Regions from separate parts of the Citrobacter freundii ATCC 8090 genome, predicted to be linked through region 1. Evidence: predicted binding sites of a transcription regulator. Region 1 holds the regulator's gene; each other region holds the start of a gene.

What was found. The regulator PurR, encoded in region 1, represses purine synthesis genes. The targets are predictions, from matches to a motif close to CANGCAAACGTTTGCNTG.
Region 2: the regulator PurR is predicted to act here: its motif matches at 3,735-3,752, upstream of purM (phosphoribosylformylglycinamidine cyclo-ligase).
Region 3: the regulator PurR is predicted to act here: its motif matches at 5,335-5,352, upstream of pyrC (dihydroorotase).

Annotation. Positions count from the first base shown of each region.
Region 1 is NZ_CP049015.1:2,283,073-2,290,180, forward strand. Features, by position in the region: gene cfa (cyclopropane fatty acyl phospholipid synthase) at 1-737, opposite strand, end outside; gene punC (purine nucleoside transporter PunC) at 1,028-2,233, opposite strand; gene punR (DNA-binding transcriptional activator PunR) at 2,347-3,279, shown strand; gene purR (HTH-type transcriptional repressor PurR) at 3,276-4,301, opposite strand; gene cydH (cytochrome bd-I accessory subunit CydH) at 4,599-4,688, shown strand; gene G4551_RS10990 (MFS transporter) at 4,864-6,033, shown strand; gene sodB (superoxide dismutase [Fe]) at 6,073-6,654, opposite strand; gene G4551_RS11000 (C40 family peptidase) at 6,782-7,108, opposite strand, start outside.
Region 2 is NZ_CP049015.1:3,525,529-3,532,636, reverse strand. Features, by position in the region: gene ppk1 (polyphosphate kinase 1) at 1-1,783, opposite strand, end outside; gene purN (phosphoribosylglycinamide formyltransferase) at 1,998-2,639, opposite strand; gene purM (phosphoribosylformylglycinamidine cyclo-ligase) at 2,636-3,673, opposite strand; gene G4551_RS17120 (6-phospho-beta-glucosidase) at 3,969-5,399, shown strand; gene upp (uracil phosphoribosyltransferase) at 5,583-6,209, shown strand; gene uraA (uracil permease) at 6,306-7,108, shown strand, end outside.
Region 3 is NZ_CP049015.1:1,898,702-1,905,809, forward strand. Features, by position in the region: gene trhO (oxygen-dependent tRNA uridine(34) hydroxylase TrhO) at 1-483, shown strand, start outside; gene G4551_RS09040 (YceI family protein) at 529-1,104, opposite strand; gene G4551_RS09045 (cytochrome b) at 1,106-1,672, opposite strand; gene G4551_RS09050 (YceO family protein) at 1,935-2,048, opposite strand; gene solA (N-methyl-L-tryptophan oxidase) at 2,104-3,219, opposite strand; gene bssS (biofilm formation regulator BssS) at 3,334-3,588, opposite strand; gene dinI (DNA damage-inducible protein I) at 3,929-4,174, opposite strand; gene pyrC (dihydroorotase) at 4,240-5,286, opposite strand; gene G4551_RS09075 (lipoprotein) at 5,392-5,952, opposite strand; gene mdtH (multidrug efflux MFS transporter MdtH) at 6,067-7,108, opposite strand, start outside.

The sequences.
Region 1 (7,108 bases):
TAGTTTTTCGGCCCTACATGCTCAAACATGCCGACGGAAACAATACGATCGAATTTGTCATTCAGGTCACGATAATCCTGCAGCAAAATTGTGACATCAAGCCCCGCACACCGTGACTGCGCCATTTTCTGCTGTTCTGCCGAAATGGTTACACCCACCACGCTGACGCCATATTCTGATGCCATAAACTGGGATAAGCCGCCCCAGCCGCAGCCTATATCGAGCACCCGCATCCCTGGCTTCAACTGCAGCTTTTCAGCAATCATTTTTAGCTTCGCCTGCTGGGCAGATTCCAGGGTATCGGCATCTTTCCAGTAGGCGCAGGAATACTGCATATAGGGGTCCAGCATGCGAGTAAAGAGATCGTTGCCTAAATCGTAATGTTCTTTGCCGACAACCCATGCACGCTTTTTGGTCTGCAAATTGAACAAGCGAGCAGCGGCAATTCGTAACGTATCTTTGAAGTGGCGGGGGAGTTGGTTTTCAAGACCGGCGCGTAGGACTTTACTAAAAAACATATCCAGCCGGTCGCATTCCCACCAGCCATCCATATAACTTTCACCTAACCCTAACGATCCTTCCTGCAATACTCGTTTGAAAAAATCGGGGTTCTTTACGCGAATATCCGCCGGTGCCGGGCCATTAATGGTAATGCCTGCACGGCTCAATAATTCATTGGTGATGCGGTACCAGTCATCATCCGGTACTCTGACGTCTTCTATACACGATGAACTCATAGCTTCTCCATCACTGGTCGGTGATCAGAACCTTAAAACAGCGTAGACGCTTTTTTGGGCTTTGTGAGAAATCTCACGGAATTAATCCGTGAATCTATAATCCGACGTAGAACAGAGGAAGGGAGGAACCCTTGCCGAAAAGACCATCCGTGGGAATACGGGAACATTCTTGTTCCCGCTAACACATAAAAATTATCGTTTTTTTAACATCCGGAAATCAGTATAGGCCTGAACTTTTGACGATTCAACCGATAATTCTTAGCGGGCTAATTAATTGCCCGCGACAATTATTAGTGAGACTCTCCATGGGCAATTTGCGCGCGGTCATCTGTTTGCGGGGCGTCAGTTTTCTGCGATTGCATTTTGTAACCTACAGCAGCCAGCAATACCGTGGTCAGCATAACGCTGGTAGTGGTGAGCAGCGGGGTAGCAATCAACCAGGAAACGACAAGGCTTGCCAGGAAGCATAAACCCAGTTGCAGCGTATTCTGCAATGCGGCAGCGCGTCCAGTGGCCTGTGGGAAAGGGCGTAATGCCTGCGCGACAACGATAGGGTAGATTGCGCCGTTCGCAATCGCCATAACGCAGAATGGGATCAGGATTTCAGCCAATGCGACATGATGAATAAAGCCGGTCGCCCAGGTGCCTACAACGCTGAAGGCATACAGAATGAGTAACCAGGGCAGCAGCTGACGACCCTGCCATTTTTGCAGCGCAGCACGACAGCCGTAACCACCGATTAAAAAGGCGATAGTTTGCGGAACATAGCTCAGACCAATTACCGCTGGGCTATAACCCATTTCGCTAAGGATGAACGGGGAACCCGTCAGCCATGCAAAAAAGCTCGCGGAACAGGCGGCATAAATCAGCACGTTTCCACGGTAAGTTTTCGAGCGCAGCAAGGTGGTGAAAGTCAGTTTATCCTGGCTGTCATCGCGTGCTTTAGCTGTAGGCTTTAAACGCAGCGCCGGAAGCATCAGAATCAGAGTAATGGCGAATAGGGTGGCAAAAATGGCCTGCCAGGAAAAATGTACCAGGATCCAACTACCTAATAACGGGGCGAGGGCAGGTGATAACCCGACCAGCGGCATAATGGTGGCAAAGATGCGGTTTACTTTTTGTGAAGGATAATAGTCGGTAACCAGCGCTTGCCAGATAACCGATGCTGCACAGACGCCAACGGCCTGAACAAATCGCAGTACCAGCAGGCCTGTGGCGTTTTCAACCCACAGCATGCCCAGACTGCCCAGTGCGAAAATAGATAAACCCAGCAGCAAAATAGGCTTGCGACCATAGTGGTCAGAGAGCGGTCCCCACAGCAGTTGTGCGACGGCAAAACCGGCTAAGAACAAGCTCAGGCTAGCGCTGACGGCAGATGCAGGCGTTTGCAGATCGGACTGAATTGCGGCGAAGGCGGGCAGATACATATCTGTTGCCAGAAAGCCGAGCACGCTAAGGCCCGCTAGCCAGACTAAAAACCCTTTCCCAGGTTGCATCATTATTTCTCTTTTTTTAGCAATAGAACAATGCCGCTGAGTGTAGTGAGTGTAATTCTCGCTGTGAAACGCTAATATTTGCTTACTGATTTCAAAATTTTTGCAGGCAGAATATGTGGTCGGAATATTCACTTGAAGTGGTTGATGCGGTTGCGCGTAACGGTAGCTTTAGTTCAGCCGCACAGGAGCTACACCGTGTACCTTCGGCGGTAAGCTACACTGTGCGCCAACTGGAAGAGTGGCTGGCGGTACCACTTTTTGAGCGACGCCATCGGGATGTGGAATTAACGCCTGCCGGGGCATGGTTTTTAAAAGAAGGTCGCTCTGTTATCAAAAAAATGCAGATCACGCGCCAGCAATGCCAGCAAATTGCCAACGGCTGGCGCGGGCAGCTGGCGATCGCAGTCGATAACATTGTCCGCCCGGATCGTACCCGACAGATGATCGTGGATTTCTACCGTCACTTTGATGATGTGGAGTTGTTAGTTTTTCAGGAAGTGTTTAACGGCGTATGGGACGCGCTGTCCGATGGACGCGTGGAGCTGGCCATCGGCGCCACACAGGCGATTCCGGTAGGGGGACGCTATACCTTCCGCGATATGGGAATGCTGAGCTGGAGCTGCGTGGTAGCCAGCCATCATCCACTGGCGTCAATGCCCGGACCGCTAAGTGATGATACGTTGCGCAACTGGCCGTCACTGGTACGCGAAGATACCTCCCGTACGCTGCCAAAGCGTATTACCTGGCTGCTGGATAACCAAAAACGCGTCGTCGTGCCCGACTGGGAATCTTCTGCGACCTGTTTGTCCGCGGGATTATGCGTGGGCATGGTACCGACGCATTTTGCCAAGCCGTGGATCGATAGCGGCAAGTGGGTTGCGCTGCAACTGGAGAACCCCTTTCCTGATGCTGCATGCTGTCTGACATGGCAGCAGAACGATACGTCACCGGCATTGAGGTGGCTGCTGGACTATTTAGGGGATAGTGAAACGTTGAACAAGGAATGGCTGCGGGAGCCAGATGAGACTCCCGCACAACAGGCTTAACGGCGGTAATCGCGGAACGGACCGTCGGCAACGGAGCGACGCTCAACCAGACGTGGATGCACCTCGATAGACTGTGACTCTTCACGTTTATTCACGATACGGTCTAACAGCATGTTGAAGGCCGTTTCACCTAGTGAATCCTTCGGCTGGTGAATAGTCGTTAAGGCCGGCGTGAAGAAGCGGGCGTTGCGCACGTTGTCGTAGCCGATGAGTGAGACATCCTGTGGCACGCGCAGACCCATTTCGTCAGCGGCGCACAGCGCACCCATCGCCATAATATCGCCACCGCAGAAGACAGCGGTCGGACGATGCGACTGCGACAGAATTTGCTGCATGGCGCGATAGCCGGACTCAGGCTCGAAATCGCCCTGGACAATCCAGTTATCAGGCACTTTAATCAGCGCTTCTTCCATCGCTTTCATAAAGCCCGCCAGACGCCCGGCCCCGGTGTTACGTTCCATTGGACCTGGGATCACGCCAATTTCACGATGACCGCGTTCTACCAGATACCGACCCGCCATGTAACCGCCTTCGAAGGCGTTATCAATGACCGTATCGGTAAAGTCGGCTTTAGCTTCGCCCCAGTCCATGACGACCATCGGAATATGGCGATACTCTTCGAGCATCGAAAGCAGCGACTCCGGATACTCAGAACACATCACCAGCAGACCATCAACGCGCTTTTGCGCCATCATCGACAGATAGGCCTGCTGCTTTTCGAGACTGTTCCATGCGTTACCCAGAATCAGCGTATAGCCTTTCTGGAAACAGTTTTTCTCCACGGCTTCGATAATTTCTGCGAAATAGGCCGCTTCGCTGCTGGTCGCCAGCAAGCCAATAGACTTGGTGTGATTCACCTTCAGGCTGCGGGCAACTGCGCTCGGAGAATAGTGCAGTTCTTTGATCGCTGCCCAGACAGCATTACGCGTTTCTTCCGCGACAAAGCGCGTCTTGTTAATTACGTGTGATACGGTTGTAGTGGAAACGTTTGCTCGCTTCGCTACATCTTTAATTGTTGCCATTACATCTCACTCCAGACCATATCCTAAGCTCCTGAGAATACTCCAGGTAAACGTTTGCCTTTACACACCCTTAGCGCAACGTAAGGGTTGCGGCACGCCGGGAAAACGACACGGAACGTCAGGAAGGGGTCAATGGCCGGTACGCTAATCAAGTAAGCGTGGAATTTTGTCTGATCTTAACGAAAAGGGGAAGAGTTAAAAGCAGTTATCAATATAAATCGTGAGAGATTTTTGCTTTCAAGTGTGTAAAAATGCGCAATATCACTTTTTGTGTGGGAATAAAAAGGAGAAAACTTGATGAGCACCGATCTGAAATTTTCGTTAGTGACTACCATTATTGTTCTGGGTTTGATCGTCGCGGGTGGCCTGACCGCAGCGCTGCATTGATTTCCCCGAGGGAGTTAGCTCTCCCTCACTCTTTCCGCTCGTCTATCTCTTCTATTGTTTGCGAATAAGCAAAAGTCTTTTGCAATTTTGTTAACTTTATTAATTTTGCGATCAATGTCATGCTTTTGACTCTTATTTTATGTCGCGCCACGGCTCGACGTTACGGAGTCGCAATATGAAACTCAATTATCCTTTACTGGCGCTGGCGATCGGAGCGTTTGGCATAGGCACCACCGAATTTTCGCCAATGGGATTATTGCCCGTCATAGCCAAAGGTGTGGATGTCTCGATTCCGGCGGCCGGCATGCTGATCAGCGCCTATGCGGTAGGTGTGATGGTAGGTGCACCGCTGATGACATTGCTGCTGTCTCATCGCGCGCGACGTAATGCTTTGATATTCCTGATGGCGATTTTCACGCTGGGTAATGTGCTTTCGGCTATCTCGCCGGATTACACCACGCTAATGCTATCGCGTATTTTGACCAGTCTTAACCATGGGGCCTTTTTTGGTCTCGGTTCAGTGGTTGCTGCCAGTGTTGTACCCAAACATAAGCAGGCCAGCGCCGTAGCAACGATGTTTATGGGGTTAACCATCGCCAATATTGGTGGCGTTCCGGCGGCGACATGGCTTGGTGAAACCATCGGTTGGCGCATGTCATTTATGGCCACTGCGGGTCTGGGCGTCATTGCTATGGTCAGCCTGTTCTTCTCCTTACCCAAGGGTGGAGCCGGAGAGCGCCCGGATGTTCGCAGCGAACTGGCGGTACTTATGCGCCCACAGGTGTTGTCGGCGTTACTGACTACTGTACTGGGTGCTGGGGCGATGTTCACGCTTTATACCTACATCTCGCCAGTTCTGCATACTATCACTCATGCCACTCCGGCATTTGTTACCGGGATGCTGGTGTTGATAGGCATTGGTTTCTCGATCGGTAACTACTTTGGTGGCAAGTTTGCTGACCGTTCAGTCAACGGTACGTTGAAAGGCTTTTTACTGCTGCTGATGGTTATTATGCTGGCCATTCCTTTCCTTGCGCGTAATGAGCTGGGTGCGGCGATCAGTATGGTGGTCTGGGGCGCGGCGACGTTCGCGGTCGTTCCACCGTTGCAGATGCGTGTGATGCGCGTTGCCAGTGAAGCGCCTGGAATATCATCGTCAGTCAATATTGGCGCGTTTAATCTGGGGAACGCTCTGGGTGCAGCGGCCGGTGGGGCGGTGATATCAGGCGGCCTAGGCTACAGTTTTGTGCCAGTGATGGGGGCGATTGTGGCGGGTCTTGCGCTGCTGCTGGTGTTTATTTCCGCAAGAAGACAGCCAGAAGAGGCTTTCACGACCGCGAATTAATGCAAAAACGCAGAAGGAAGCCCTTCTGCGTTATCTTTTTTATGCTGCGAAGTTCTTCGCAACAAATTCCCAGTTCACCAGCGCCCAGAAATGTTCCAGGTAGCCAGGACGGGCATTGCGATAGTCGATGTAGTAGGCGTGTTCCCATACGTCAACGGTCATCAGCGGCGTCGCGTCGGTAGTCAGCGGAGTACCTGCGTTGGAGGTGGAGACGATAGCCAGTTTGCCATCAGTTCCTTTAACCAGCCAGGTCCAGCCAGAACCGAAGTTTTTGATAGCGGCATCGGTGAACTGCGCTTTGAAATCTGCAAAGCTGCCAAAGGAGGCGGCAATTGCATCGGCCAGTTTACCGGTTGGTTCGCCACCTGCGTTTGGTGCCAGGCAGTTCCAGTAGAACGTGTGGTTCCATACTTGTGCTGCGTTATTGAAAACACCGCCTTCAGAGCTACGAACGATCTCTTCCAGTGATTTGCCTTCAAACGCCGTGCCTTTAATCAGATTGTTCAGATTGGTCACGTAGGTTTGATGGTGTTTGCCATAGTGATATTCCAGCGTTTCGGCAGAAATGTGCGGTGCCAGAGCATCTTTGGCATACGGTAATGCAGGTAATTCAAACGACATTGCTTCTCTCCTTATTATTTATATTGAGTACACACAATAGCCTCATTGTGAGTAAGGATAGGGTAGCAAATTGAAAGGTTATGCAAAAGAAGAACTTACCCTACAGCATGTTCTGTAGGGTAAGTTTTTAGCGAATTGTTTTTGGCGTCATTACCCGACGAGCGCCCACATAGTGGCGCTGCCAGTAATCTTCGCTCAGAGAGGTGATTTGAATTTCCTGCCCGCTACGCGGTGACTGAATAAACTTACCGTTTCCGACGTAGACGCCGACGTGATCGGCTGTTCCGCGACCCTGGGTACGAAAGAAGACCAGATCGCCATTTTTCAGTTCGCCACGTTCAATCGGTGCGGCATCACGCAGATGATACATTTCGTTCGCGGTACGCGGAATGCGGAACTTCACCAGATCTTTATAGGCGTAATAAACCAGACCGCTGCAGTCAAACCCGGTTCT
Region 2 (7,108 bases), 1.2 Mb from region 1:
CCCGGTCGTGTTCAAGGTAGCGGTCGACAATGCTTATCACGCGAATATTATCGCTGATGCCTTCCAGGTTCGGGATCAGAGAGCACATACCGCGAATCAACAAATTAACCGGTACGCCTGAGCTTGAAGCCGCATAGAGACGATCAACCAGGCCTTTATCGACCAGGTTGTTCAGTTTTAGCGTGATACCGGAAGGCTGGCCTTGCTGCGCATTGGCGATCTCTTTGTCGATCATCGCGTACAGCAGACGGCGTGAGTTCTGCGGAGAAACCAGCAGATAATCGAACGTCACCGGACGATACGGGTTTTCGATGAAGTTGAACACTCGACGAACCTCGTTGGTGATGCGTGAATCAGCGGTAAGCAACGAGTAGTCGGTGTACAGCCGCGCCGTTTTTTCGTTGAAGTTGCCCGTCCCGATATGCGCATAGCGCACGACTTCATCACCTTCTTTACGCGAGATAAGGAACAGTTTGGCGTGAATTTTCAGACCCGGCGCGGAGAAGATGACGTGAACGCCCGCTTCGGTCAGACGCTTGGCCCAATGAATGTTGGCTTCTTCATCAAAGCGCGCCTGTAATTCCACTACCACGGTGACTTTTTTACTGTTATGCGCGGCATGGATCATCGCGTCGATGATGCGCGAGTCTTTTGCCACACGGTAAATGTTGATCTTTATTGCCAGTACGCTCGGGTCGAAAGACGCCTGGCGCAACAGTTCAAGAACGTGCTCAAAGGTGTGATACGGGTAATACAGCAGCACATCGCGCTCGCGGATTGCATCAAATCCGTTACGGAATTTCTCATTGTCGAACCAGATGTGGCGCAGACGCGGCAGCGGCTTATTCACCAGGTTGGCTTTGCCAACGTTGGGGAAGTTAATAAAGTCTTTGAAGTTATGGTAACGGCCGCCGGGAACAATCGAGTCGTAGCGAGAAATCGTCAGTTTTTCACGTAGCACCTCGACCAACGCATTGGGCATGTCGCGCTGATAGACGAAACGCACAGGCTCTGCGGTCAGACGCTGTTTCAGGCTGGAGGACATCAGCTCCATCAGGCTCGATTCCATCTCGTGCACCAAATCGTATTCGGCGTCACGGGTCATTTTCATCGAATAGGCGTTAAGTGCGTCGTAATCAAAGAACCCTTTGAAAATATCGTCAAGGCAATAACGTAAAATGTTGTCCAGCAGGATCATCGGTTTGCGACGCCGCGGAGTTTCCGGCGGCAGATTCACAAAACGGGGAACCTTGTCAGAAGGGATTTCCAGCAGCGCGTAGCGGATTGTATCGCCGCGGATAATCTCTACCGCCAGATAGGTGTAGTCATCTTTCAAAAACTGGACTAAATCCGTCTCGCGGTTAATCAGGATCGGCGTGATGTGCTGGCGAAGATATTGCTTGAAGTAATGACGCAACCAGCTCTGCTGATTGGCCGATAGCTGGCGTTCGTTGATTAAGAAAATCTGATTGCGCGCCATCTCCAGCAGCAACTCGTTGTACAGACCGTCAAATTCCTGATCGGCTTTTAATACGCGGGCCTGGATTTTGCCTAACAGATGGCGGGAGTGAGAGTTTGAACCCTGTTCTTCGCTAATAATGATTCGGCGCTTCAGTTCGGCAAAACGAACCTTATAAAACTCGTCGAGGTTATTGGAATAGATGCCTAAGAAACGCATCCGTTCGATCAACGGGTTTGACTTATCAGCAGCTTCCTGGAGTACGCGTTCGTTGAACGCTAACCAACTGAGTTCTTTCTCGATGTATAGCTTTTCCTGACCCATTACCACTTTTACTCCGTTTCATTCACGGGACACTACCGATTTATTATGGCGAGCATTGCTCTCAGATGTCCAACTGTGCCAGAAAAATATGACAATAAACCGTCTGATAGCAAAGAGAAAGGGGGAGCGTAGATGAATACCGGTGGTATTAACCGGAAAAGGTAGTTATGCCTGTAAGCCGGATGGTGACATGCGGCTTACAGGTTGAATTTTATTATTCGTCGGCGGCGTAGCCTTGTGGCGGTAGGCGGATGCCATCCAGCCATGCAGCGTTATCACGCATCTTCAGGCGACCATCAATAAACCAGCTTACCACCAGTGGGTAAATGGTATGTTCCTGGGCCTGAACCCGTGCCGTGACATCATCTTCGCTGTCGCCTTCAAATACCGGAACCTTGGCCTGGAGAATAACCGGTCCGCCGTCCAGTTCATCAGTGACGAAGTGGACGGAGGTACCATGCTCTTCATCGCCGTTTTCCAGTACCTGGCGGTGCGTATGCAGGCCGGGATACTTTGGCAATAAAGACGGGTGGATATTCAGCAATCGTTCAGAATAGTGCGCGACAAACGCCGGGCTGAGGATGCGCATATAACCGGCCAGCACCACTACATCCGGCGCCCAGGCGTCAATTTCTTGCATCAGTTGGCGGTCGAAGGCTTCGCGACTGGCAAACTGGGCGGCTTCCAGCGAGTGTGCCGGAATATTCGCTTCGCGTGCGCGCTCAAGGCCGAACGCATCGGCCTTGTTACTGAATACTGCACGTATGGTGCCATTGATTTTTTTCTGTTCACAGGCGTCTATTATCGCCTGCAAATTGCTTCCGTTACCGGAAATGAGCACCACAATGTTTTTCATTCAATGACCACACGCTGTTCGGAATCAGAAGCTTTGATGATACCGATTTTCCATGCGTTTTCACCTTTCTCATTGAGCAAAGCCAGGGCTTTGTCCACTTCCGGAGCTGGCAGGGCGATAACCATACCTACGCCGCAGTTAAAGGTGCGATACATCTCATGCTGGCTGACGTTACCCGCCGTTTGCAGCCAGTTGAAGACGGCTGGCCACTGCCAGGAAGACTCGTCGATCACGGCCTGCGTGTTGTCTGGCAGAACGCGTGGAATATTTTCCCAGAAGCCGCCGCCGGTCAGGTGGGCAATGGCGTGCACATCAACCTTCTCGATCAGTTCCAGAATGGATTTTACGTAAATGCGGGTCGGAGCCAGCAAGTGGTCGGCCAGCGATTTACCTTCAAGCTCGGTGGTTTCCGGGTCACAACCGCTGACTTCAACGATTTTACGCACCAGAGAGTAACCGTTGGAGTGCGGACCGCTGGAGCCGAGCGCAATCAGTACGTCGCCGTCAGCCACTTTAGAACCGTCGATAATCTCTGATTTTTCGACGACGCCAACACAGAAACCTGCCACGTCGTAATCTTCGCCGTGGTACATCCCCGGCATTTCAGCTGTTTCCCCACCGACCAGCGCACAGCCAGACTGCAGGCAGCCTTCGGCAATCCCGTTAATGACGCTGGCTGCGGTGTCCACATCCAGTTTGCCGGTTGCATAGTAGTCGAGGAAGAACAGCGGCTCAGCGCCCTGAACCACGAGGTCGTTGACGCACATTGCGACGAGGTCAATGCCGATAGTGTCGTGGCGTTTCAGATCCATCGCCAGACGCAGTTTTGTACCAACGCCATCAGTGCCGGAAACCAGTACCGGTTCACGATATTTTTGCGGCAATGCGCACAGCGCACCGAAGCCACCCAGACCACCCATAACTTCCGGACGACGCGTTTTCTTTACTACGCCTTTGATTCGATCAACCAGAGCATTACCTGCATCAATATCAACACCGGCATCTTTGTAGCTAAGAGAGGTTTTATCGGTCACTGCCTGCTTCCCCACATGTTTACTTGCAGTAAAAGTTAAATTCGGCGCAATTCTAACAGGGAAAGCAAACGTTTGCGAGCCTGCTCTGCATCAAGTTTTATCTGCTGGTTTTTTCAGCATTTTACAATCATTTATCTATTTGTTTGAACTGCGCCACGAAAATGAAACCGGGTACAGCCTTGTGCTTGAAACCTGCCAGCCGAATGCACAGTATCGTACTGAAACCGGTTTCTGTTTTTTGTTGCGGGCCTCATTTGGAGCGTTTTGCGCAGACTCATCACGATAGGGGAAGGGGATGTCAGGATTTAAAGCAGATTTCATGTGGGGTGGCGCTGTCGCCGCTCATCAACTGGAAGGTGGCTGGCAGGAGGGCGGTAAAGGAATTAGCGTTGCCGATGTCATGACGGCGGGGGCGCATGGTGTGGCGCGTGAAATTACTGACGGTGTGATTGCCGGTAAAAACTACCCTAACCACGATGCCATCGATTTTTATCATCGCTATAAAGACGATATCAAGCTGTTTGCCGAAATGGGGTTTAAATGTTTTCGCACTTCTATTGCCTGGACGCGGATTTTCCCTTTAGGTGACGAAGCGCAACCCAATGAAGCTGGCCTGCAGTTCTATGATGATCTGTTCGACGAATGTCTGAAATATGGCATTGAACCGGTGATTACGTTGTCGCACTTCGAGATGCCCTACCATCTGGTGACGGAATATGGCGGCTGGCGCAACCGTAAGCTTATCGACTTTTTTGTCCGTTTTGCCCGGGTGGTTTTCACTCGTTACCAGTACAAAGTGAAGTACTGGATGACGTTTAATGAGATTAACAATCAGGCAAATTATCACGAAGACTTCGCGCCCTTTACTAACTCTGGCCTGAAATACCAGCCCGGCGAAGACCGCGAGCCGGTCATGTTTCAGGCTGCGCACTACGAGCTGGTGGCAAGCGCGCTGTCGGTGAAGGTCGCGCGTGAAATTAACCCGGCGCTGCAAATTGGCTGCATGATTGCGATGTGCCCAATTTATCCGCTGACCTGTGCGCCGAACGACATGATGATGGCGATGAACGCTATGCACCGGCGTTACTGGTTTACTGACGTCCATGTGCGCGGCAAATACCCGCAGCATCTTCTCAATTACTTTGCCCGTCGTGGCTTTGAACTGGATATCACCGAGGAAGACCGTCAGGCGCTGACCGAGGGCTGCGTTGATTACATCGGCTTTAGCTATTATATGTCTTTCGCGACCCAGGCAACGGCGGACAACCCTCAGCTGGATTACGACGAGTCGAAAAGCCTGGTTTCTAACCCGTACGTGCAGAAGTCGGACTGGGGCTGGCAGATTGATCCCGTCGGTCTGCGCTATTCGCTGAACTGGTTCTGGGATCATTATCAGTTGCCGCTGTTTATTGTAGAAAACGGCTTTGGGGCGATTGACGTGCAGCAGGCCGACGGTTCGGTGGATGATTCCTATCGTATTGACTATATGGCCGCGCATATCCGCGAAATGAAAAAAGCGGTGGTGGAAGATGGCGTGGATCTGATGGGCTATACCCCGTGGGGCTGTATTGATTTAGTCTCGGCCGGGACGGGGGAGATGAAAAAACGCTACGGCTTTATCTATGTTGATAAAAATAATGACGGGAGTGGGACATTAGCACGCTCGCCGAAGAAATCTTTTTCATGGTATCAAAACGTCATCCAGAGTAATGCTGAAAATCTATAAAATTCATAGCATTGATAACAACCCCCGCACTTATTGTGGGGGTTGTTTTATACTCATCATCCAGACGCAAACGATTTTGGTTGATCCATATCAAGCGTATGCAGTATTGCGCCAGAGACGAAAAGCGGTATAATCCGGCGATTTTTTTTGTGGTTGCCACTCGTCTGAGGAAAGGAGAAGAGTATGAAGATCGTGGAAGTCAAACACCCACTCGTCAAACACAAGCTGGGACTGATGCGTGAAAACGACATCAGCACTAAACGCTTTCGTGAACTCGCCTCGGAAGTTGGCAGCCTGCTGACTTATGAAGCAACCGCCGGTCTGGAAACCGAAAAGGTGACCATTGAAGGCTGGAACGGTCCGGTTGAAGTTGACCAAATCAAAGGTAAAAAAATCACCGTTGTGCCAATCCTGCGTGCGGGCCTGGGCATGATGGAAGGCGTTCTGGAAAACGTTCCGAGCGCGCGTATCAGCGTGGTCGGTATGTACCGTAATGAAGAGACGCTGGAGCCGGTTCCGTACTTCCAGAAGCTGGTTTCTAACATTGATGAGCGTATGGCGCTGATCGTTGACCCGATGCTGGCAACCGGCGGTTCCGTTATCGCTACCATCGACCTGCTGAAAAAAGCAGGCTGCAGCAGCATTAAAGTCCTGGTGCTGGTTGCAGCGCCGGAAGGTATCGCGGCGCTGGAAAAAGCGCACCCGGATGTTGAGCTGTACACTGCCTCCATCGATCAGGGACTGAACGAGCACGGATACATTATTCCGGGGCTCGGCGATGCCGGCGATAAGATTTTTGGTACCAAGTAAACGAATAAGTGAAAAGAAGCCGACTTTAAGAGTCGGCTTTTTTTTGAATAAAACAACCCAATCGCTAATAACAAACAACACTCAGAGGAAAACACTATGACGCGCCGTGCTATCGGGGTGAGTGAAAGACCGCCGCTTTTACAGACAATCCCGCTTAGTTTACAGCACCTGTTCGCCATGTTTGGCGCAACGGTACTGGTGCCAGTCCTGTTTCATATCAACCCAGCTACCGTTCTGCTGTTTAACGGTATTGGTACTTTACTGTATCTCTTTATTTGTAAAGGTAAAATTCCGGCTTACCTCGGTTCAAGCTTTGCGTTCATTTCCCCAGTTCTGCTGCTGCTGCCGCTAGGGTATGAAGTGGCGCTGGGCGGTTTCATTATGTGTGGCATCCTGTTCTGCCTGGTTTCGTTCATCGTTAAGAAAGCCGGTACTGGCTGGCTGGATGTAATGTTCCCGCCTGCGGCGATGGGCGCAATCGTTGCCGTTATCGGTCTGGAGCTGGCGGGTGTCGCTGCGGGTATGGCGGGATTGCTGCCTGCGGAAGGACAAGCGCCAGACTCAACAACCATCATCATCTCAATGGTGACGCTGGCGGTGACGGTATTTGGTTCCGTGCTGTTCCGTGGCTTTATGGCGATTATCCCGATTTTGATTGGGGTGCTGGCCGGGTACGCGCTCTCCTTCGTGATGGGGGTCGTGGACACCACGCCGATAGCGCAGGCTCACTGGTTTGCTCTGCCGACGTTCTACACACCGCGCTTTGAATGGGTCGCTATTCTGACTATTCTGCCTGCGGCGCTGGTGGTTATTGCTGAACACGTCGGCCACCTGGTGGTAACGGCGAATATCGTGAAAAAAGATTTGATTCGCGATCCTGGCCTGCATCGTTCTATGTT
Region 3 (7,108 bases), 380 kb from region 1:
CATAAAGATAAAAAAATCGTGATGTACTGCACGGGTGGGATCCGCTGTGAGAAAGCTAGCGCCTGGATGAAACACAATGGATTTAGCAAAGTCTGGCACATTGAGGGCGGTATTATTGAGTATGCCCGCAAGGCGCGTGAGCAGGGACTTCCGGTGCGTTTTATCGGTAAAAACTTTGTCTTTGATGAGCGCATGGGCGAAAGGATCTCTGAAGATGTTATCGCACATTGCCATCAGTGCGGCACGGCGTGCGATAGCCATACTAATTGCAAAAATGATGGCTGCCATCTGTTGTTTATTCAGTGCCCGGCTTGTGCGCAGAAATATAAAGGCTGCTGTAGCGAGCTGTGTAGCGAAGAGAGTGAGTTGCCGGAAGAGGAACAACGGCGTCGTCGCGCTGGGCGTGAAAATGGCAATAAAATCTTTAATAAATCACGTGGTCACCTGAATACCAAACTGGGTATTCCAGACCCTGCGCAATAACATGATTCCGGATGAGGGGCAGAACCTCATCCGGCAATTCATGCGTTACTTCTGTTGAACACCTTCCACTGAGATGATCAAATCGACTTCCTGCGACGCCGGACCGAGATCGGTGGTAATGTTGAAATCCTTCAGCTTAATCTTACCTTGCGCTTCAAAACCAGCGCGCGTACCGCCCCAAGGATCGCCGCCCTGACCGATGAGCTTCGCGTCCAGCGTAACCGGTTTGGTAACGCCGTTCAGGGTTAAATTACCGGTGATATCCAGGTCATTACCTTCTTTCTTCACGCTGGTGGAGCTGAAGGTCGCCTGCGGGAATTTTGCTACGTTAAGGAAATCTGCGCTGCGCAGATGCTTGTCACGTTCGGCGTGATTAGTGTCAACACTGTTGGTGTTGATGGTTACGTTAACCTTATCGGCTGCGGGATTTTTCTCATCAAAGGTAAACGTACCGTCGAAATCTTTAAATGTGCCGTACAGCCAGCTGTAACCCAGATGCTGAATACGGAAATTAACAAAGGCATGCTGTCCTTCCTTGTCAATTTTGTAATCTGCCGCCACGGCCGACCCGGTGGTGAATAACAGAGAGGCGAGTGTAAGTCCCAGCAGGTTTTTTTTCATTTTAAGCTCCATAGTCAGATGACGATTTTCCCAACATGCGATTGAGGGTATCGTCGTTATCGATAAAGTGATGTTTCAGGGCCATCAGTCCGTGCAGTAGGGATAAAATCACCACGGTCCACGCAAGCCACAGGTGCAAGCTACCGGCGAGGTCGGCCTGAGCACCTGCGTTGGCAACGGTGGCTGGAATGTCGAACCAATCAAAGACGCTTATCGCTTTGCCATCAGCGGTGGAAATTAGATATCCGCTGATGACAATTGAAAAGAGCAGCAAATAAAGAGCGAGGTGACCCATTGCCGCTGCGATGCGGGTTAAACGGGAGTAGCTTGCCAACGCAGCAGGTGGAGGAGAGAACAACCGCCAGACAACGCGGATAACCAGTCCCATCATGAGAAGGATGCCGATGCTTTTATGCAGTTCAGGGGCCTGGTGATACCAGCCGTCATAGTAACTAAGCGTGACCATCCATAAGCCCAACGCGAACATGCCATATACAGCAATCGCAACCAGCCAATGTAATGTGGCTGACACTACGCCATAGCGCTGTGAACTATTTTTGAATTGCATAAGCACACCGATTGATATTTCAGAAGTGAATGAAAATGGCGTGTAAAAGACATTAATGCAACTAATAAATAACAATGGTGATGATATTTATTTTTTGTTCAGTAAAGTTGACTGATTATTGAATTAATCATCAAGGGATTAGTGTGAGAGTAGGTGATAATGCTTGGTTTATGGGTGGTTATGATTTTTATTATTGTTCAGTTTATTGCAATGAAAATTAAGATAATTTCAATTTTTGTCAATTATTGTCAGCGCGCAGGAATCAGAAAAACATAATATATATTACATCCATAATGGCCAGCAGCGACCATAAAATAATGTAGAGCATAAGATGCTCGCGAATATTATTAACCAGATAGTGAAAGATACGGCGCATTAACGTTATTCCTGTCATTAAAAATGGCCTCATCATCGAGGCCATTCATTTATTATCACTTAAAACGGCTTAGCCTGAAGGGGGTCAGGTCAAAGTCAGACGGTTTGTCCTGAGCGAAGTTTGCCGCAATCTCTCCCAGAACAGAGGCAAACTTAAAGCCATGTCCGCTCAGCCCGGTAATGATTAGCGTGTTGTCGTGCGCTGGCAGAGTATCGATAATAAAGTCTTCATCCGGTGAATTATCGTAAGTGCAGGACGCGCCATGCAGGCAGCAGCCAACGCCCGGCAGAATTGTGCGCAGGAATGGGAAGGCTTCAGAACCATCGCTGGCTACAGCGGCAAATGGCTTACGCTCATCAGCAGAGTGAATGACTTGTCCGCCGTTGTGCTTACCAATTTTCAGCTCGTCGTTTTCTGCCGGGAAACCGTAGTATTGATCACCATTTGGCAGCTCGCCGGTGAAGGCTGGGAAGTTATTTTTAACGCTGTAGCGCCCATCGGCCTGATACCAGGCGAACACTTTGCGCACCGGTTGTATCGGTAGTTCAGGGACTAAAGCCTGCACCCAGGTACCGGCGCTGATCACTGCTTTTTTCGCGTGGTAGTCACCGTCAGCCGTTTCTACCGTGATGCCATCATCACCGTGATGAATTGCGCTGACCGGGCATTTAAACAGTTGCGCACAGCCTGCTTCTTCCGCCAGACGGATCCAGGTTTTAATTGCTAACTCACTGCGTAAAAAACCGGACTCCGCTTCAAACAGACCGATATAGTTGTCAGGTACACGAATCTCCGGCCAGCGCGCCATGATGGCTGCCGCATCCAGTTGTTCAACGTTGAGTTGCCATTGTTTGGCGCTTTGCGCTGCAGTCGCTAAGAAGGTTGACTCTGCTGGACCGAGGTTGATAACACCGGAGCGAACAAAAATCGGTTCTTCATTATGGGTGGACAGTTCATCCCACAATGTTTGCGCACGTAGTACCAGCGGAACGTATTTTTCACCTTCGCCATAAGCATGACGAATTAATCGAGTGTCGCCGTGGTGGCTGCCCTGCTGATGAGGAGGCATATGTGCATCGATCATCAGAACCTTCAGACCGGCACGAGTGGCATAGTATCCAGCTGCGGCGCCTACTGAACCGCTGCCAATAATGATTAAGTCGTATTTCATCCGCTTCTCTCTGCAATCGCGATAGTAGCAGGTTAAATAACTGACCCGGAATATTCAACCTGGAAATAAGAAAGGCACCGTTAAGGTGCCTTTTGATGGTTGGATGTATCAGGTTTAATGTCGCTGATACTCATTTACCTGGTAATCGCCAGATTCAATTTTGGCGATTCCTGCTTCTAATATCGAAATAAATTGCCTGGCAACATCAGTGGTTAACCAGAGCGTTTGACCAACTTCAGTCCCATCCGGGTCAGGGCGATTCGGGGTCTGGTAGTGCAAACGCAGCATCAGCGCATCGTAGCTATCAACAGTGCTGATGTCCCACCCTACAAGCGGATGAGTCTGAATGACTTCATTATTCTTTTCCATCATGCCCCCTAATTCGTGTTACTAGACAACGGTTTTCGAGGTTCAATGCGTTTTTTTCTGAAGCAACTTCAGTATATCAATAAATAAGGGTATTCATTGAAAATTTAAAGAGGGAAGGGCATAAATTTTTTGTTTTCAGCGTTATCTGACTAAGAAACCAACATGTTATTCATTTTTTTTTAGTATGTTGCACAATTATTTTGTTGTATTGGTTAAAAGATAATCGGTGAGTTAATATTAAATTAAAAACTCGTCAGAAGAAATGCGCGATTGATTACAGGATAGTGTGTATAAAAAAGCCGGGGCGACCCGGCAAACAAACATCACTGCATATCATTATTTATTCGTTGATGAACCAGTCATCCGCGCTTTCCCAGGTTTCCTGTAGGATCTCGCTGATGCGTTCTTTGTCCTCTTTAGTCGCGCCAATAACCGACAAATTGTTTGCGCCGGCATAACGGACGGTAACGTTACCTTCGTTATCCGGAAAATGGTGCTGAATACGGCGGGAGAGTTCACCTGCCAGTGCGTCAATTGCACCGGCAGGTAAAGGTGAAGTTTTGGCAATAGTGACTTCAATACGCATAGTAGCCCCCTGTGGAATATACTGTTTATTTATACAGTTATTCGCATCAATTGGCTACACTTTTTTTAGCTTTTTACTGACCAGCGTACCGTTTCGCCACCCAGGAAAGGCACCAGCGTATCGTCTTCCAGTGCAATGCTCTCAGGAACCAGGTGCTCCACGCGTTCCAGCTCAATAAAGGTCTCATTTACCGGCAAGCCATAGAACTGTGGGCCGTTGAGTGAGCAGAAGGCTTCGAAATGGTCGAGCGCATTCATCTCTTCAAACACGGTGGCATAGCTGCCCAGCGCGGTCGGTGCATTAAAACAGCCCGCACAGCCACAGCTTGACTCTTTGCGATGACGAGCGTGTGGCGCTGAGTCGGTACCGAGGAATGCGCGCTTAAACCCGCTGGCAACCAGTTCACGCAGCGCCTGTTGGTGGACGTTACGTTTGAGGATTGGCAGGCAATACAGGTGAGGGCGAATCCCACCAACCAGCATGTGGTTGCGGTTAAACATCAGGTGCTGTGGCGTAATCGTCGCAGCCAAAAGTTCGTTACCGTCGCGAACGTATTCGGCAGCATCTTTGGTGGTGATATGCTCGAACACCACTTTCAGCGAGGTCAAACGCTGACGCAGCGGCTCCATCACCGTTTCAATAAAGCGCGCTTCGCGATCGAAAATATCGATATCTGCATGGGTGACTTCGCCGTGCACCAGCAGTGGCATACCCAATTTTTCCATCCGCTCCAGCACCGGCATGATGGCGTCAATAGAGGTTACGCCATGCGTCGAGTTGGTGGTGGCATTGGCTGGATAGAGTTTTGCCGCGGTGAATACGCCTTCGTTGAATCCACGTTCCAGCTCGTTGGGATCCAGCGTATCCGTTAAGTAGCAGGTCATTAATGGCGTGAAGTCGTGTCCGGCAGGTACCGCGTCAAGAATGCGCTGGCGATAAGCGATAGCCGCGTCAACCGTGGTGACGGGCGGTACCAGGTTCGGCATGACAATGGCGCGGCCATAAACTTCACTGGTATAGGGCACGACAGTTTTTAACATGTCGCCATCGCGAAAGTGAAGATGCCAGTCGTCTGGGCGGCGGATCTTTAAAACCTGGGATGGTGCAGTCATCAATATGCTCCGGCTGAGGATGGTCTTTTTTGCCGGAAACAAAGGATAAGCGGAAACGTTTTCGTTTGCACGAAAAAAAAGGGCGCATCAGCGCCCTCAGTTTTATTAGTCGGTGAACGGGATGATGATTTCACCCGGTTTGACCTCAATACCTTTCGCCAGTTTTTTCGCCAGCGCTTCACCCTGGCTGCTGTCTTCCTTCAGAATGTACGCTGGTTGCTGGTTGAAATAGTTACGCAGCGACTGATTTAAATAAGGCATCAGGGTTTGCAGTACTGACTGCATTTTCTCTGGCGTGACGGTGGCGTCGACGACTTCCATCTCTTGCAGATAAATCGCGCCTTTTTCTTTATTGAAAACCGGTAAGGCTTTCAGCTTCAGCTTCATGGTCGCTTTCTGACTGCCAAACAGGGAGTTCATGTCCAGGTTGGCATCGCCGGTCAGGGTTACTTTGTTTGGCTCTTCACGACCAATCTGGCTGGCGAGATTATTCAGTACGATATGTGCTTCAGCAACGCCGGGCAAACCGATGTCTTTTGAAAAGTTATTATGCTTTGCCAGGGCTTGATTAATTTCTTGCTCGCTAACCGTGTATTGCGTGAGTTGATTACAACCAACCAACAGGCCGCTGACAATCAGTGCAGCGGCAAAAAAAAACTTTTTCATGGGGTTCCTCAACATGATGCATGTGGCGTAATCGTGACACAAAGCATCATCGAGTACCAGCGCCCCGGACGCCAGCAGAAAAAACTGAAAAGTGCCCGGGCGCGGGTTCGGCTATCAGGCGTCTGGTTCCAGCATACCTCGCGTTGGGCGTTTGAGACTGAATTGCCAGCCCAGCGCCAGGAAGGTGATGAAGCCAATAATACCGAGCATCATCCAGGGCAGCTCAGGCTGTGCCAGGGCCTTGCCCATGTCAAACAGCCAGCCGCCGCCGACATAGCCAATTGCGCCACCGATGGCGAGTCCCAGTCGGCTGAAGCCCATATAGCTTCCTCTGGCCCGCGCATTCGCCAGCGAGGCGCTCAGAGTTTCACGCGCCGGTTCGGCGATGATCGAGCCAATATAGAACGTGCAGATCAGGGTGAACAACTGCTGTAAATTCCCGACCAGGCCAATTGGCATCATGCTCAGAGACATCACCAGCAGGCCCGCCATCAGGCGATGTTCAAGGCGAAAGCGTTTTTCACTCCAGCGGGCAATCGGGTACAGCAGCGTTAAAGAGAGACATGCCTCAATGGCATACATCCATTTCACGGCGGCTGGTGAGCCAGCGATGTCGTTCACCATGATGGGCAGCATCAGCATCACCTGTACCGCCAGCATGTAATAGCCCGCCAGCGTCAGCACATAGGTGACAAAGCGCTTGTCATGCATCACATGGCTCATCCCTTCACGCACCGGAATTTTCACCGTCGACAGCTTCCATGCCGGGAGCAGCCAGGCGTTAAACGCCGCGCACAGAACGAACAAAATTGCGCCGGTGGCACATACCAGACGGAAATCGTATTGCAATAACCAACTGCCGAGTAACGCGCCGACCACGGCCCCGGCGCTATCCTGCATCATCAGAATAGAGAAAAAACGCCCGCGCTTTTCCGGGCGGATCAGCTTGACTACCAGCGCCGAACGGGGAGGATCAAACAGCGTGCCACCCAGCCCGGAAAGAAAGCAGGAAAACCACAGCAGCCACGGTTCATGCGCAATGCCCATGGTGGCGAACCCGGCTGCGCGCATCAGCATGCCGGTGACGATCATCGGTTTGGCGCCGAAACGGTCAGCAATAGCACCACCGAAAATACCCAACCCCTGCTGGATAAAT